One region of the Mucilaginibacter sp. AK015 genome, then DNA from elsewhere that is predicted to be linked to it. Evidence: riboswitches for the same ligand, from Rfam matches in the RefSeq annotation. Region 1 holds a riboswitch; each other region holds the start of a gene.
What was found. A riboswitch is a leader RNA that binds a small molecule or an ion and turns the genes downstream of it on or off. The one in region 1 is predicted to bind S-adenosylmethionine.
Positions count from the first base shown of each region.

Region 2: linked by a shared signal. The riboswitch ahead of metH (methionine synthase) and the one ahead of HDC91_RS09645 (peroxiredoxin) in region 1 are both predicted to bind S-adenosylmethionine.
Region 3: linked by a shared signal. The riboswitch ahead of HDC91_RS02505 (O-acetylhomoserine aminocarboxypropyltransferase/cysteine synthase family protein) and the one ahead of HDC91_RS09645 (peroxiredoxin) in region 1 are both predicted to bind S-adenosylmethionine.

Region 1 covers NZ_JACHCV010000002.1:111,648-115,864, reverse strand. Annotated here, with positions in the region: gene HDC91_RS09655 (glycoside hydrolase family 2 TIM barrel-domain containing protein) at 1-606, shown strand, start outside; gene HDC91_RS09650 (SulP family inorganic anion transporter) at 656-2,203, shown strand; SAM riboswitch class I at 2,317-2,434, shown strand; gene HDC91_RS09645 (peroxiredoxin) at 2,579-3,214, shown strand; tRNA gene HDC91_RS09640 (tRNA-Cys) at 3,230-3,300, shown strand; partial or broken gene HDC91_RS09635 (DUF5996 family protein) at 3,511-4,217, shown strand, end outside.
Region 2 covers NZ_JACHCV010000004.1:120,792-125,008, forward strand. Annotated here, with positions in the region: gene metH (methionine synthase) at 1-2,361, opposite strand, end outside; SAM riboswitch class I at 2,492-2,603, opposite strand; gene HDC91_RS15460 (Bax inhibitor-1/YccA family protein) at 3,077-3,817, opposite strand; gene HDC91_RS15465 (hypothetical protein) at 3,911-4,217, opposite strand, start outside.
Region 3 covers NZ_JACHCV010000001.1:586,864-591,080, reverse strand. Annotated here, with positions in the region: gene metX (homoserine O-acetyltransferase) at 1-811, opposite strand, end outside; gene HDC91_RS02505 (O-acetylhomoserine aminocarboxypropyltransferase/cysteine synthase family protein) at 909-2,222, opposite strand; SAM riboswitch class I at 2,458-2,570, opposite strand; gene HDC91_RS02500 (PLP-dependent aspartate aminotransferase family protein) at 2,734-3,849, opposite strand; gene mqnE (aminofutalosine synthase MqnE) at 4,035-4,217, shown strand, end outside.

The DNA of each region.
Region 1 (4,217 bases):
GACCCGGGCAACCGCCTGAACAACCCCGGCGAAACCGCCATGTTGCAGGCTTACGTAACTGACGTTATGACTGCCTTTAAGCACGACAAGCGCATACTGCTGTGGGACCTGTATAACGAGCCGGGCAATTCCGGTAAAAAGGATGCCTCGCTTGCATTGCTTAACAAAGTATTTACCTGGGCACGGGCGGTAAACCCCGATCAGCCTGTATCCGCTGGTTTATGGGATTGGAGTTTTGAAAAATTGAATGCCTACCAGGCCCTTAACTCGGATATTATTACTTACCACGATTATACCGACGAAGCCTCACACCTAAAAACTATACAACTATTAAAAAGCCACGGCAAACCGCTTATCTGTACCGAATATATGGCCCGCACCCGCGGAAGCAAATTTGCCAATGTAATGCCTATGCTCAAAAAAGAGAACGTGGGCGCACTTAATTGGGGTTTTGTAATGGGTAAAACCAATACCATTTACGCCTGGGATAACCCAATTCCTGATGGCAGTGAACCTAAAGAGTGGTTCCACGATATATTCCGGAAGGATGGCACACCTTACAGGGCCGAAGAAGTGGAGCTGATAAAAAAACTAAACGGAAAGTAGAACAGCAATACGCCCGGTATGTTGCAGGCATTTTTATAGCTTTGCGGCCATGAAGGCGAGCTTTAAATTATTCGATTTTACACAAAAGGTTAACTATAAAACCGAAATACTGGCCGGCCTTACTGTTGCCATGACCATGATGCCCGAATCATTGTCGTTCGCCATACTGGCGGGCTTCCCGCCATTGGTAGGTTTGTATGCCGCTTTTATAATGGGGCTTGTTACCGCTATATTCGGCGGAAGGCCGGGGCTCGTTTCGGGCGGGGCAGGGGCCACGGTTGTAGTGCTGATAGCATTAATGAAGGCCAACGGGATAGAATATGTATTTGCCGCAGTGGCATTAGCAGGCATTATCCAGATCGCTATTGGGGTGTTTAAACTGGCAAAGCTTATCCGGCTGGTGCCGCAACCTGTTATGTATGGTTTTGTAAACGGCCTGGCGGTGATCATTTTTATGGCGCAGCTACAACAATTTAAAACGGTGGTTAACGGGCAGCCGGCCTGGCTTAGCGGCGCTCCATTGTTAATTATGGGCGGCCTTGTGGCGTTAACCATAGCTATTGTGGTGCTTTTCCCAAAAATTACCAGGGCGGTACCATCGTCGCTGGTGGCAATTATTGTTGTATTTGTTTTGGTGCTGGGTTTTGGTATCCACACAAAAACAGTAAGCGATATTGCATCTGTCAGCGGTGGCTTCCCGCCTTTTCATATTCCTGCCATACCTTTAAGCCTGCACACACTCAACATTATTTTCCCTTATGCTTTAATTATGGCGGCTGTAGGCTTAACAGAGGGCCTGCTTACCTTAAACCTGGTTGATGAAATGACCGCAACAAGGGGCAACGGCAACCGCGAATGTATAGCCCAGGGAAGCGCCAATATTTTAAATGGTTTCTTTTTTGGGATGGGCGGCTGCCCCATGATAGCGCAAACCCTGGTAAACTTATCAGCAGGCGCCAGGGCAAGGTTATCGGGTATAATAGCATCGCTAACTATTTTATTGATTATACTTTTTGGGGCGCCTGTTATAGGCAAACTGCCAATGGCCGCCCTTACCGGTGTGATGATCATGGTGGCATTTGGTACTTTTGAATGGATAAGCTTCAGGATATTTAATAAAATGCCCAAACAGGATGTATTTGTGGGGATATTAGTTGCTGTTATAACTATACTGCTGCACAACCTTGCATTGGCTGTGTTGATAGGCGTTATTATATCGGCCCTGGTATTTGCCTGGGAAAGTGCAAAACGCATCCGCGCCCGTAAATATGTAGACGGTAATGGCGCCAAACATTACGAAATTTACGGCCCGTTATTTTTTGGATCGGTAACGGCGTTTTCTGAAAAGTTTGACATCTCCGGCGATCCTGACGAAGTGATTATAGACTTTAAAGACAGTCGCGTTGCCGATATGTCGGGTATCCAAGCCCTTAACAAATTAACAGAGCGATATCGTAAGGCAGGCAAAAAACTCCATTTAAAGCATCTGAGTAAAGATTGCATCGCTTTGCTAAAAAATGCCGCTGATGTTATTGATGTAAATATTATGGAAGACCCGCATTACTGGGTAGCAACAGAAAAGAGTTATAATATATAGATTATCTTCCTGAAATTTAGCTGTTTAAAACAGATGTTAAAAATAAATTATAAAGTCTATAGGAATTATAGAATTTATAATTACTTTTGTAATGTAATCGTTCTTTAAATATATACTTATCCAGAAAGACAGAGGGAAAGGCCCTATGATGTCTTAGCAACCTGTACAGCTTTTAGCTTGTGTAAGGTGCTAATTCCTGCTTCGCCGCATAGCGTCGGAGACAGATAAGCTGATTTAAAAGACCACCATGTTTTGCATCCAAAACATGCTCTTGCATCTGCCGGCATCCCTTCAAATTTCCTGTATAAGTTTTGTAACTATTAGCATAGCATTAATGGCTGTATATTTTTATATCAACTTAAAATTTAAAAAGACATGAGTTTACGAATTGGCGACGACGCCCCAAATTTTAAAGCACAAACATCACAAGGAGAAATAGATTTTTACGAATACCTGGGCGATAGCTGGGGTGTGCTTTTCTCGCACCCGGCTGATTATACCCCCGTTTGCACCACTGAACTGGGCAAAACCGCAGCGCTCAAAGACGAGTTTGCAAAGCGTAATGTAAAAGTAGTAGCCTTAAGCACCGATAATGTAGAATCGCACAAGGGGTGGATAAAAGACATCAATGAGACCCAGGATGTTGAAGTTACGTTCCCGATCATAGGCGATGAAACCCGCGAGATATCGCAAGCTTACGACATGATACATCCTAATGCTTCGCTAACAGCAACCGTGCGCTCGTTATTTATTATCGGCCCCGATAAAAAGATAAAACTGATCATCAGCTACCCGGCATCAACCGGCAGAAATTTCCAGGAGATATTGAGGGTGATAGATAGCCTGCAGTTAACCGCTTACCACAGCGTTGCTACCCCTGCCGATTGGAAAGACGGCGAAGATGTTGTGGTGCTTCCATCAATCAAAACAGAAGATATCCCGGCTAAATTCCCTAAAGGGTTTAAAGAGGTAAAACCGTATTTGCGTACAACGCCCCAGCCCAATAAATAACTGGCTGAAAGATAAAGTCGCGTGGCCGAGAGGATAGGTGTGGGTCTGCAAAACCTTTAACGGTAGTTCGAATCTACCCGCGACGTCTGAAACTATACTGACTGACTATAATGACGGGGCGGTGGGCTGAGGAGTCCATCGCCTTTTTTGGTTACTGCCCGGTCATCGCCAGGCTTGGCCACTCTCTAATTTTTCACCCTCTTTGCGTAGCAGAAAGGGCCACGCACGAAGTGTCGCTTGGTGAGTAAACTAACACACTACATAAAAAATTCCCCCATTTCATTGTATCTTTACGTATGAACACTACCACTCACCCCTGGCCAAAACTCGATTATCATTACCTGAAGGACACCCTTGCCACGGTACACATGTGGACACAAATGATAGGCAAGGTGCGCCTCAAAAAAATGCCGTGGATAAACCACTCGTGGCAGGTTACGCTGTATGTAAGCGCTACAGGCTTAACAACAGGCAGCATACCCTACGGCGGCGGGGTGTTCCAGATAGACCTTGATTTTATAAAGCATCAACTGCATATCACCACCAGTACGGGCGAAAATATCTCATCGGCATTAGGCGCCGAAACCATAGCCGCTTTCTACAACGAGTTATGGCTAACCTGAGGTTGGCGGGTATTGAAGTGGAAATTTATGCCGCGCCTAATGAGGTTGACCCGGCCATACCCTTCGCCGAAAACCAAAAGCCATGTACTTACGACAGCGATGTGATGCACAACCTGTGGCAGGCGCTCATCAGGATACACAATGTTTTTACTGATTTCAGGGCAGGCTTTTTGGGCAAATGCAGCCCGGTACATTTCTTTTGGGGCGCGTTCGACCTGGCAGTTACCCGTTTCAGCGGCCGGCCGGCGCCCAAACACCCCGGCGGCGCGCCCAACATGCCCGATGATGTAATGCAGGAAGCATACTCGCACGAGGTTAGCTCATGCGGGTTTTGGCCGGGCAGCGAGGCGTTTCCGCAGCCGGCGTTCTACGCCTATTGT
Region 2 (4,217 bases), on a different contig from region 1:
GTTGTTACAGGCCAATACCACGCCTACTATATTTTTACCAATATCGTGCACATCGCCTTTTACGGTGGCCATTAATACCTTGCCAGCATTAGCACGACTGCCGCTGCTATCCTCACCGGCATCAATAACGCGTTGTTTCTCCTGTTCGATAAAGGGGAGTAAATATGCCACCGCCTTTTTCATTACCCGGGCCGATTTTACCACCTGCGGCAAAAACATTTTACCGGCGCCAAACAGGTCGCCTACTACGTTCATGCCATCCATCAGCGGGCCTTCAATAACCTCTAAGGGCTTGGCAAATTTCTGGCGCGCTTCTTCTACATCATCATCCAGGTACTCGATAATGCCTTTTACCAGCGCGTGCGACAGGCGCTGTTCTACCGTCCCCTTGCGCCATTCTTCGTCGCGCACCACTTCTTTACCTTTGCTTTTAATGGTATCGGCAAACTCAACCAAACGCTCGGTGGCATCTTCGCGGCGGTTTAGTAAAACGTCTTCCACAAGCTCAAGCAGGTCTTTTGGTATCTCCTCGTAAACTTCCAGCATCCCGGCGTTTACGATACCCATATCCAGCCCGGCTTTTATGGCATGGTACAGGAACGCCGAGTGCATTGCTTCGCGTACCACGTTATTGCCCCGGAACGAGAACGATATGTTACTTACCCCACCGCTAACCTTGGCCAGCGGCAGGTTTTGTTTTATCCAGCGGGTAGCCTCAATAAAATCTACTGCATAGTTGTTATGCTCTTCCAGCCCGGTTGCTACGGTTAAAATATTGGGATCGAAGATGATATCCTGGGGTGGAAAACCAACCTCATCAACCAGAATACGGTAACTGCGTTCGCAAATCTCTTTACGGCGTTCCAGCGAATCGGCCTGCCCCGTTTCATCAAAGGCCATTACTACTGTGGCAGCGCCGTAGCTTAATATTTTGCGGGCATATTCTTTAAATTTCTCTTCGCCTTCTTTCAGCGAGATAGAGTTGACGATACCTTTGCCCTGCAGGCATTTAAGCCCGGCCTCGATAACCGACCATTTGGAGGAATCGATCATGATGGGCAGTTTGGCAATATCCGGTTCACTGGCAACCAGGTTCAGGAATTTTACCATCACAGCTTCCGAGTCGATCATCCCCTCGTCCATGTTGATATCGATCACCTGTGCGCCGCCTTCTACCTGCTGCAGGGCAACGCTCAGGGCGGCCTCATAATCTTCGGCAAGGATAAGTTTAGAAAATTTTGGCGACCCGGTAATATTGGTACGCTCGCCAATATTTACAAAGTTTGTTTCGGGCGTAAGGGTAACGGCTTCCAGCCCGCTTAGGCGCAGGTAGGGCTTAATTTCGGGTATCTGCCTTGGCGGATATTTAGCGGCCTTATCGGCAATACATTTAATATGCTCGGGCGTGGTGCCACAGCAGCCGCCTACTATATTTACCAGGCCTGCCTTCATAAAATCATCAACCTGGTGAGCGGTTTCGTGCGGGGTCTCGTCATAAGCGCCAAATTCGTTTGGCAGGCCCGCGTTGGGGTAGGCGGAGATGAACACACCCGCCTTTTCAGACAGCTCCTCTAAGTGGGGCCGCATCTCGCGGGCGCCCAAAGCACAGTTTAACCCTACCGATAAGAGGTGGGCGTGACTGATAGAGTTCCAAAATGCCTCTACCGTTTGCCCTGATAAGGTACGGCCTGATGCGTCTGTAATGGTACCCGATATCATGATGCCGCCGGTTTCCCTAAAGGCAGGGTAATCTTTACCGGCTGCCTTGCATTCACTTTTATACCTGTCGATGGCGAACAGTGCTGCCTTGGCGTTCAGGGTATCAAATATGGTTTCAACCAGTAACAGGTCCGAGCCGCCATCAACCAAACCCCGTACCTGGGCGTAATAAGCCTCGGCCAGGTCGTCAAAGGTAACGGCGCGGTAACCCGGGTCGTTCACATCCGGCGACAGCGATGCGGTACGGTTTGTGGGACCTACGGCTCCGGCTACAAAGCGCGGTTTTGAAAGGTCGCGTTTGGTGTATTCGTTGGCTACTTCACGCGCAATGCGGGCACCCTCGTAACTCAGTTCATAATCAAGTTCCTCGAGGTGATAATCGGCCAGCGATATGCGTTGTGTGCTAAAAGTATTTGTTTCGATGATGTCTGCACCCGCCTCCAGGTACTCGGCATGGATAGCTTTGATCACATCCGGCCGGGTGATGTTCAGCAGGTCGTTATTGCCTTTCAGATCGGATGGGTGGTCGCGAAAACGCTCCCCGCGAAAATCCTGCTCGGTGAGCTCGTACCGCTGTATCATGGTACCCATAGCTCCGTCAATAACCAGAATGCGCTTTTGTAACTCTCTTCTAATATCCATTTGTTGAGATGTGAGACAGGAGAATTTGAGATTTGAGAAAAAAAGCATAGCTAAGGCTATCTCATATCTCACGTCTAAAATCTCATATCTATTCCAGCTTACTCGAAAAGTCGGGTGTTAAATTGACTTTCACTTATCTGTCCCCGGTTATTCTTTTAACCGGAGTAGAATGTAGCACCTTGTTAAGTAACAGGTTGCTAAGACATCGCAGGGTCTAATCCCTCCGTCTTTCTCCATAAGCGGTACAAATATGAGTAATAATGTTGTAAAGTGCAAGCGTATAAATTACACGAAGTTTGGCTGAAGCCAAAATGATTTGTCTGGCTATCCGTTGGCTAAAGCCAACGGCAATGATTCCATTTTCAAACTGTACCGTTTGTACCGTATGCGGGACAAAGCAACGCTACCCGTTGAATAAAGCAAACGGCATGATTCGATTTTCAACCGTACTGTTTGAGGGGCAAAACAAGTTATATTTTAAGCCGGGTTCATTGCCGCCCGATTTATGGGGCGAACGAAAGCGGCCGTGATTCATTTCAATTGTGCGATTTGTACTATATGCGGGACAAAGCAAGTTCTATTTAAGCAGGGTTTATTGCCGTTCCATTTATGGGACGGATAACACTCAGGTCTTCATGGCTTAGCCAAAACCTTTGAACCAAAAAAGCCGCCTGCTGATAGCAAACGGCTTTCAATTTTTATTTATGATATCCGATTATCTTCTGTTGCCGAAAATGCGCAACAACCACAGGAACAAGTTAACGAAATTCATATACAGCGTTAACGCACCCATAATTGCCAGTTTTTTGCCATCCGCGTCTCCATATTCTATACCGGCGCCAATCCTTTTTAACCTTTGTACATTAAAGGCAGTTAAGCCAACAAATATCGCAACCATTATGTAGCTGATAAGTAAATCAAAGCTACTGCTACGGAATAAAAAAACATTCAGAACCGTAGCAATTATACCGCCAATAAGCAGCATGATCAGGATAGAACCAAATTTTGTAAGGTCCTGCTGAGTAGTATAACCGCCGATAGCCATAACTCCAAACACTACGGCTGCTGTTATGAAGGATGATGCTATAGTTCCAAAAGAATATAAGTAAAATATATAGCTAATGCTAATACCCATAACAGCCGAAAATGCTACAAACATTACAACGGTTGATATTAAACTCATTTTTTCAAAACGACCTCTTAAAATTAATATAAAAATTAGCGGCGCAAACATAGTAACGATACCTAAAATGTTGTTCTGCCCGGTTTCCGGGTCGCGCAGCATGGCTGACAGCTGCGGTATAAAAGCAAACAGGTATGTGCATGCAGATGATATGCCCAAAGCAACAAACATCCACACAAATACATTAGCAATGAACTTGCGGGATGCTTCAGGGTTTTCTACGTAACTTACGTTATCGTAAACGTATTCAAAATTATCGGTTTTGGTTTCCATGTATTTCAGAAATTATTTGTACGAATATAATAAAAACGATGTAATGATTGAAAAAGTTGTACCTGTTAAAAAGGTTACAATTGGCTGTGAATTCTAACTTAATCTTTTAGTTAACTGCTCTTCTACTTTTTTAAACATTTGCAGCGGCTTCAATGCCCTCCAGTGAAGGTCATCAAGCTGACCGCCAAAATTGATGTAATAATCAATGTTGCTGTGTTTAAACTCGGATATCACATGGTCGCGGAAGTTTATGCCGGCTATCCAGCCATCTTCAACCTCCTGGAACCACTCTTCGTAATAGCTGTCGTCAGAGAAGTGAAAGTTAAGCACGTTCTCACCTATCAGTATAAATTTGTTTATGCCCTGGTCAACCATCAGGTCAAAAAGTTCGCGTTTCATC
Region 3 (4,217 bases), on a different contig from region 1:
CTATGCCATGCCTGCCACGGCCAACATTGTGCGAGTCCATCGCTTTTGACAGGTACCAGTAGCTGTAAGCATTAAAGCGGTTCACCAGCTTTTGCCCCTGGTAGTTCTGATAGGTTGATGCTTTAAAATTATCGGTAACGGTATCGCTATCTTCCTGTTGAGTGATAGCATAGGTTTTATAGCTGCGATAGGATAGTAGTGCAATGCTTCGCGCGGCCTTTAACCCTTTACTGCCGCCGTCAGGCGATCCGGCGTAAAAGGTACGATCGGCACTAATGGCCAGGCGTTGCGACTCGTTAAAGGCAATACCCCAGGGTGAGTGGAGTGCATTGGTTGCTATCAGTATCAGGTTTTTAATACGTTCGGGCTCAATTATGCTCCACTCGATAGCCTGCTGGCCGCCTAATGATCCGCCCAATAGTATTTCGATATGCTCAATTTCCAGATGGTCTGCAAGTATCTTATGCGCCTTAACAATGTCCCTGATCGTAAACTCCGGGAATGCCAGGTAATAAGGCTGCCCTGTAGCGGGGTTAATACTTAACGGATTAACGGTGCCATAAGGCGATCCCAAAACATTGGCGCAAACAATAAAATGATCCTCGGGATTAAAGTGGTCATTGGGGCCGAAAAGGCCTTTCCACCAGTCAAAAACATCGGAATTTGCAGTGAGGGCATGGCATACCCACACTACATTATCCCGGTTTTTATTGAGGTTTCCATAGGTATTAAAGCCGATCTCAAGTCCCTGTAGCTTCTGGCCGGATTCCAGTTCAAACGTTCCGGTATAGGTAAAACTTTGTGTGCTCATTTGTTACTTTCGTTATTTCGGGAGCAGTTGCCTGAACAACCGCTCCCTGATAACATCACTTAAAAAACTAAAAAAAACTAAAAAATTCTTGAAAAAATTAAACTAATTCCGGTTGTTGTACTTTGGCAAATGCCTGTTCAAAATCAGCCTTGATATCATCTATATGTTCAATGCCAACTGCTACCCGCAACTGCGCAGGAGTTACCCCTGCCGACACTTGTTCCGCGTCGCTAAGCTGCTGGTGCGTGGTTGCCGATGGCTGAATGATCAATGTTTTAGCATCGCCCATATTGGCCAGGTGGCTCACCAGCTTTAAATTATCTATCACCTGGTTAGCTGCTTCCTTACCGCCCTTTATTTCGAAAGTAAGCACCGCGCCAAAACCATTTTTCAGGTATTTTTTTGCAAGGATATGATAGGGAGAGGACTCCAGCCCCGGATAATTAACAGATGCCACCTGCGGGTGCTGCTCCAGCCATTTGGCCAGTTCAAGGGCGTTATCAACATGGCGCTGTACACGCAGCGACAAGGTTTCTAAGCCCTGTATATTAAGCCACGAGTTAAACGGCGACTGCGCAGGCCCAAAATCTCTCAGACCTTCCACACGGGCGCGGATAATGAAATTGATATTGCCAAACGGGCCGTTAATGCCAAATACATCGTTAAAAATTAACCCGTGATAACCCTCGCTTGGCTCGGTAAACTGCGGGAATTTGCCGTTGCCCCAGTTATATGTGCCGCCATCTATAATAGCGCCGCCAATACTGGTACCATGGCCGTTTATCCACTTGGTGGTAGATTCTACAACCACATGCGCGCCATGCTGCAACGGGCGAAACAGGTATCCGCCGGCGGCGAAAGTGTTATCTACTATCAGCGGCAGATCGTGCTTTTTGGCTAAGGCCGCCAGCTTTTCAAAATCGGGAATGCTGAAACCGGGGTTTCCAATAGTTTCGGTATAGATGGCTTTAGTTTTACCATCGATATGTTTTTCAATATTTTCGGCGGTATCGTCCTGGGCAAACCGCACCTCGATACCCAGGCGCTTAAACGCCACCTTAAACTGGTTGTAAGTACCTCCATACAAGAAAGGAGAGGTGACAAAGTTATCGCCAGCCTGCAGGATATTATTCAGTGCGATAAACTGAGCCGCCTGGCCCGATGCTGTTGCCAAAGCTGCGATGCCGCCCTCAAGGGCTGCAATGCGCTTTTCAAAAACATCGGTAGTAGGGTTCATGATACGGGTATAGATATTACCGAACTCTTTTAGCGCGAACAGGTTTGCGCCGTGCTCGGCATTATTGAAAACGTATGAAGCAGTTTGATATAAGGGTACCGCGCGCGAGCCTGTTACAGCATCAACTTCCTGACCGGCGTGCAGTTGCAGTGTTTCGAATTTTAAATTAGACATGTTCTGTAGATTTAAGGGATATTGATGAAATATTACAATTATGACAGGATAAAGCTATCCTAAGCGGGCATCACGTGTTTTTTCGGGAAACAGAAAAAGGGAACGTGTACTGCATCAACAGCAGCAGCAACACATACAAATACAGCCTGCAGAAAGGTTGTATACAGAAGAAACACCCGTTTGGGTTTGCGATGTGTTTTGTTGTGCTAAATAAATCAGACTATTCATGACTATTAATTTATATCCCCCGGGTAACATATTTTCCGGGACAGGAATTGGCACCTTCTACACCTTGTAGGGTTGCCAGCGGTTCATCGAGCCTGATCTCTCGCCGCTTCTTTATAAATCAAAATCCGTGTGAGGGAAAATTGATCGATTGGTATCGCTACCAAATAATGTTTCAAATATAGGTCAATAAGGATTTAAGTTCCAAATTAAATTTTAATTTAATTGTCATTTGTCAATAAGACGGCGTTCTTTAGGAACCAAGATAATGGCCTGAATTTTAAATTTATGCCATTGCCTGTTCCAGATCCTCTATCAGGTCATCAATATGCTCTAACCCAACCGATACCCTTAACAGGTTAAAAGGAGTTTTGGTATCAGGGCCTTCAACAGATGCACGATGTTCTATCAGGCTTTCAACGCCACCAAGGCTGGTGGCCTGGGTAAAGATCTTTAGCGCGTTCACCACTTTTTTTGCTTTGTCTTCGCCTCCTTTAAGGGTGAATGACATCATGGCACCGGGATAACTCATCTGCGCTTTTACAATATCATACTGCGGGTGCGATGGCAAACCGGGATACATCACGCTTTCAACGGCGGGGTGTTTCTCTAAAAATTCCGCTAAAAGCAAGGCATTATGCACATGCCCCTTTACACGGTAAGGCAGGGTTTTGATGCTGCGTACCAGGTAGTAACAGTCCATAGGCGAGGGTACCGCGCCGCCCATAGTTTGTACATTTTGGATCTTTTCCCACCAGTGGTTTTTCTGAGCAGTAATAAGCGCCCCGCCCATTAAATCGCTGTGACCGCCAAAATACTTAGTGGAAGAGTGCATCACCAGGTCGGCACCCAATGCGAGCGGCTGCTGGCACAGTGGGGTGGCAAAGGTATTATCGCAAACCACCTTAATATTATGCCCGCGTGCAATAGCAACTACCTTTTTGATGTCAGTAATTTTCAGCAGCGGATTAGACGGCGTTTCTATCCATATTACACCGGTATTGGGTTTAATATGGGCGTTTAACGCATCCTCGTCATTCACATCAATAAAATCAAAATCCAAAATGCCCTCAAACAACGTTTTAAGCTGGTTGCGCAGTCCGTGATACATATCGTCGGGGCAAATGATGTGTGTGCCCGGCTCAAGCGATTGAAATACCGACATACCCGCCGCATTACCTGATGAAAATGCCGCCGCTTCAGCGCCGCCTTCTAACTGTGCCAATACATTTTCTAACGATGCACGGTTAGGGTTTGCCGAACGGCTGTATTGATAACCCGATGAAAATCCGCCATCTTCATCACGCTCAAACGTGGTCGACATTACGATTGGTTGTACAACAGCTTTGGATGAGGCATCGGTGTGGTTACCGGCGTGGATGGCGATAGTTTCTATTTTCATAACAGGGAATAATGTCGCCAAATTAACCAAGAAAATTCAGTTATCAATAGCGGCCGATGCAAAATGGTTCTACATTTTCCTACTGTAACATCATTGTCATACTTGCGTGTTTAAACACGTTCCAAATTAGTAGGTACGTTTTAAAACTAATGCAAATTGCTACATTTGCTCAAATATTTTTCTAAATGGAAGTATCAGAAAACTTCAGGGTATTGCTGGATAACCCCCAACTTTTACCCGAGCTTAAGAACATTGCCGAGAAGGTACTTCATAACCAGCGCATCACTTTTGATGAAGGCGTTTTGCTTTACGAAAAAGCTGAACTGGGCTACCTGGGAGTACTTGCCAACTACATACGCGAACAAAAA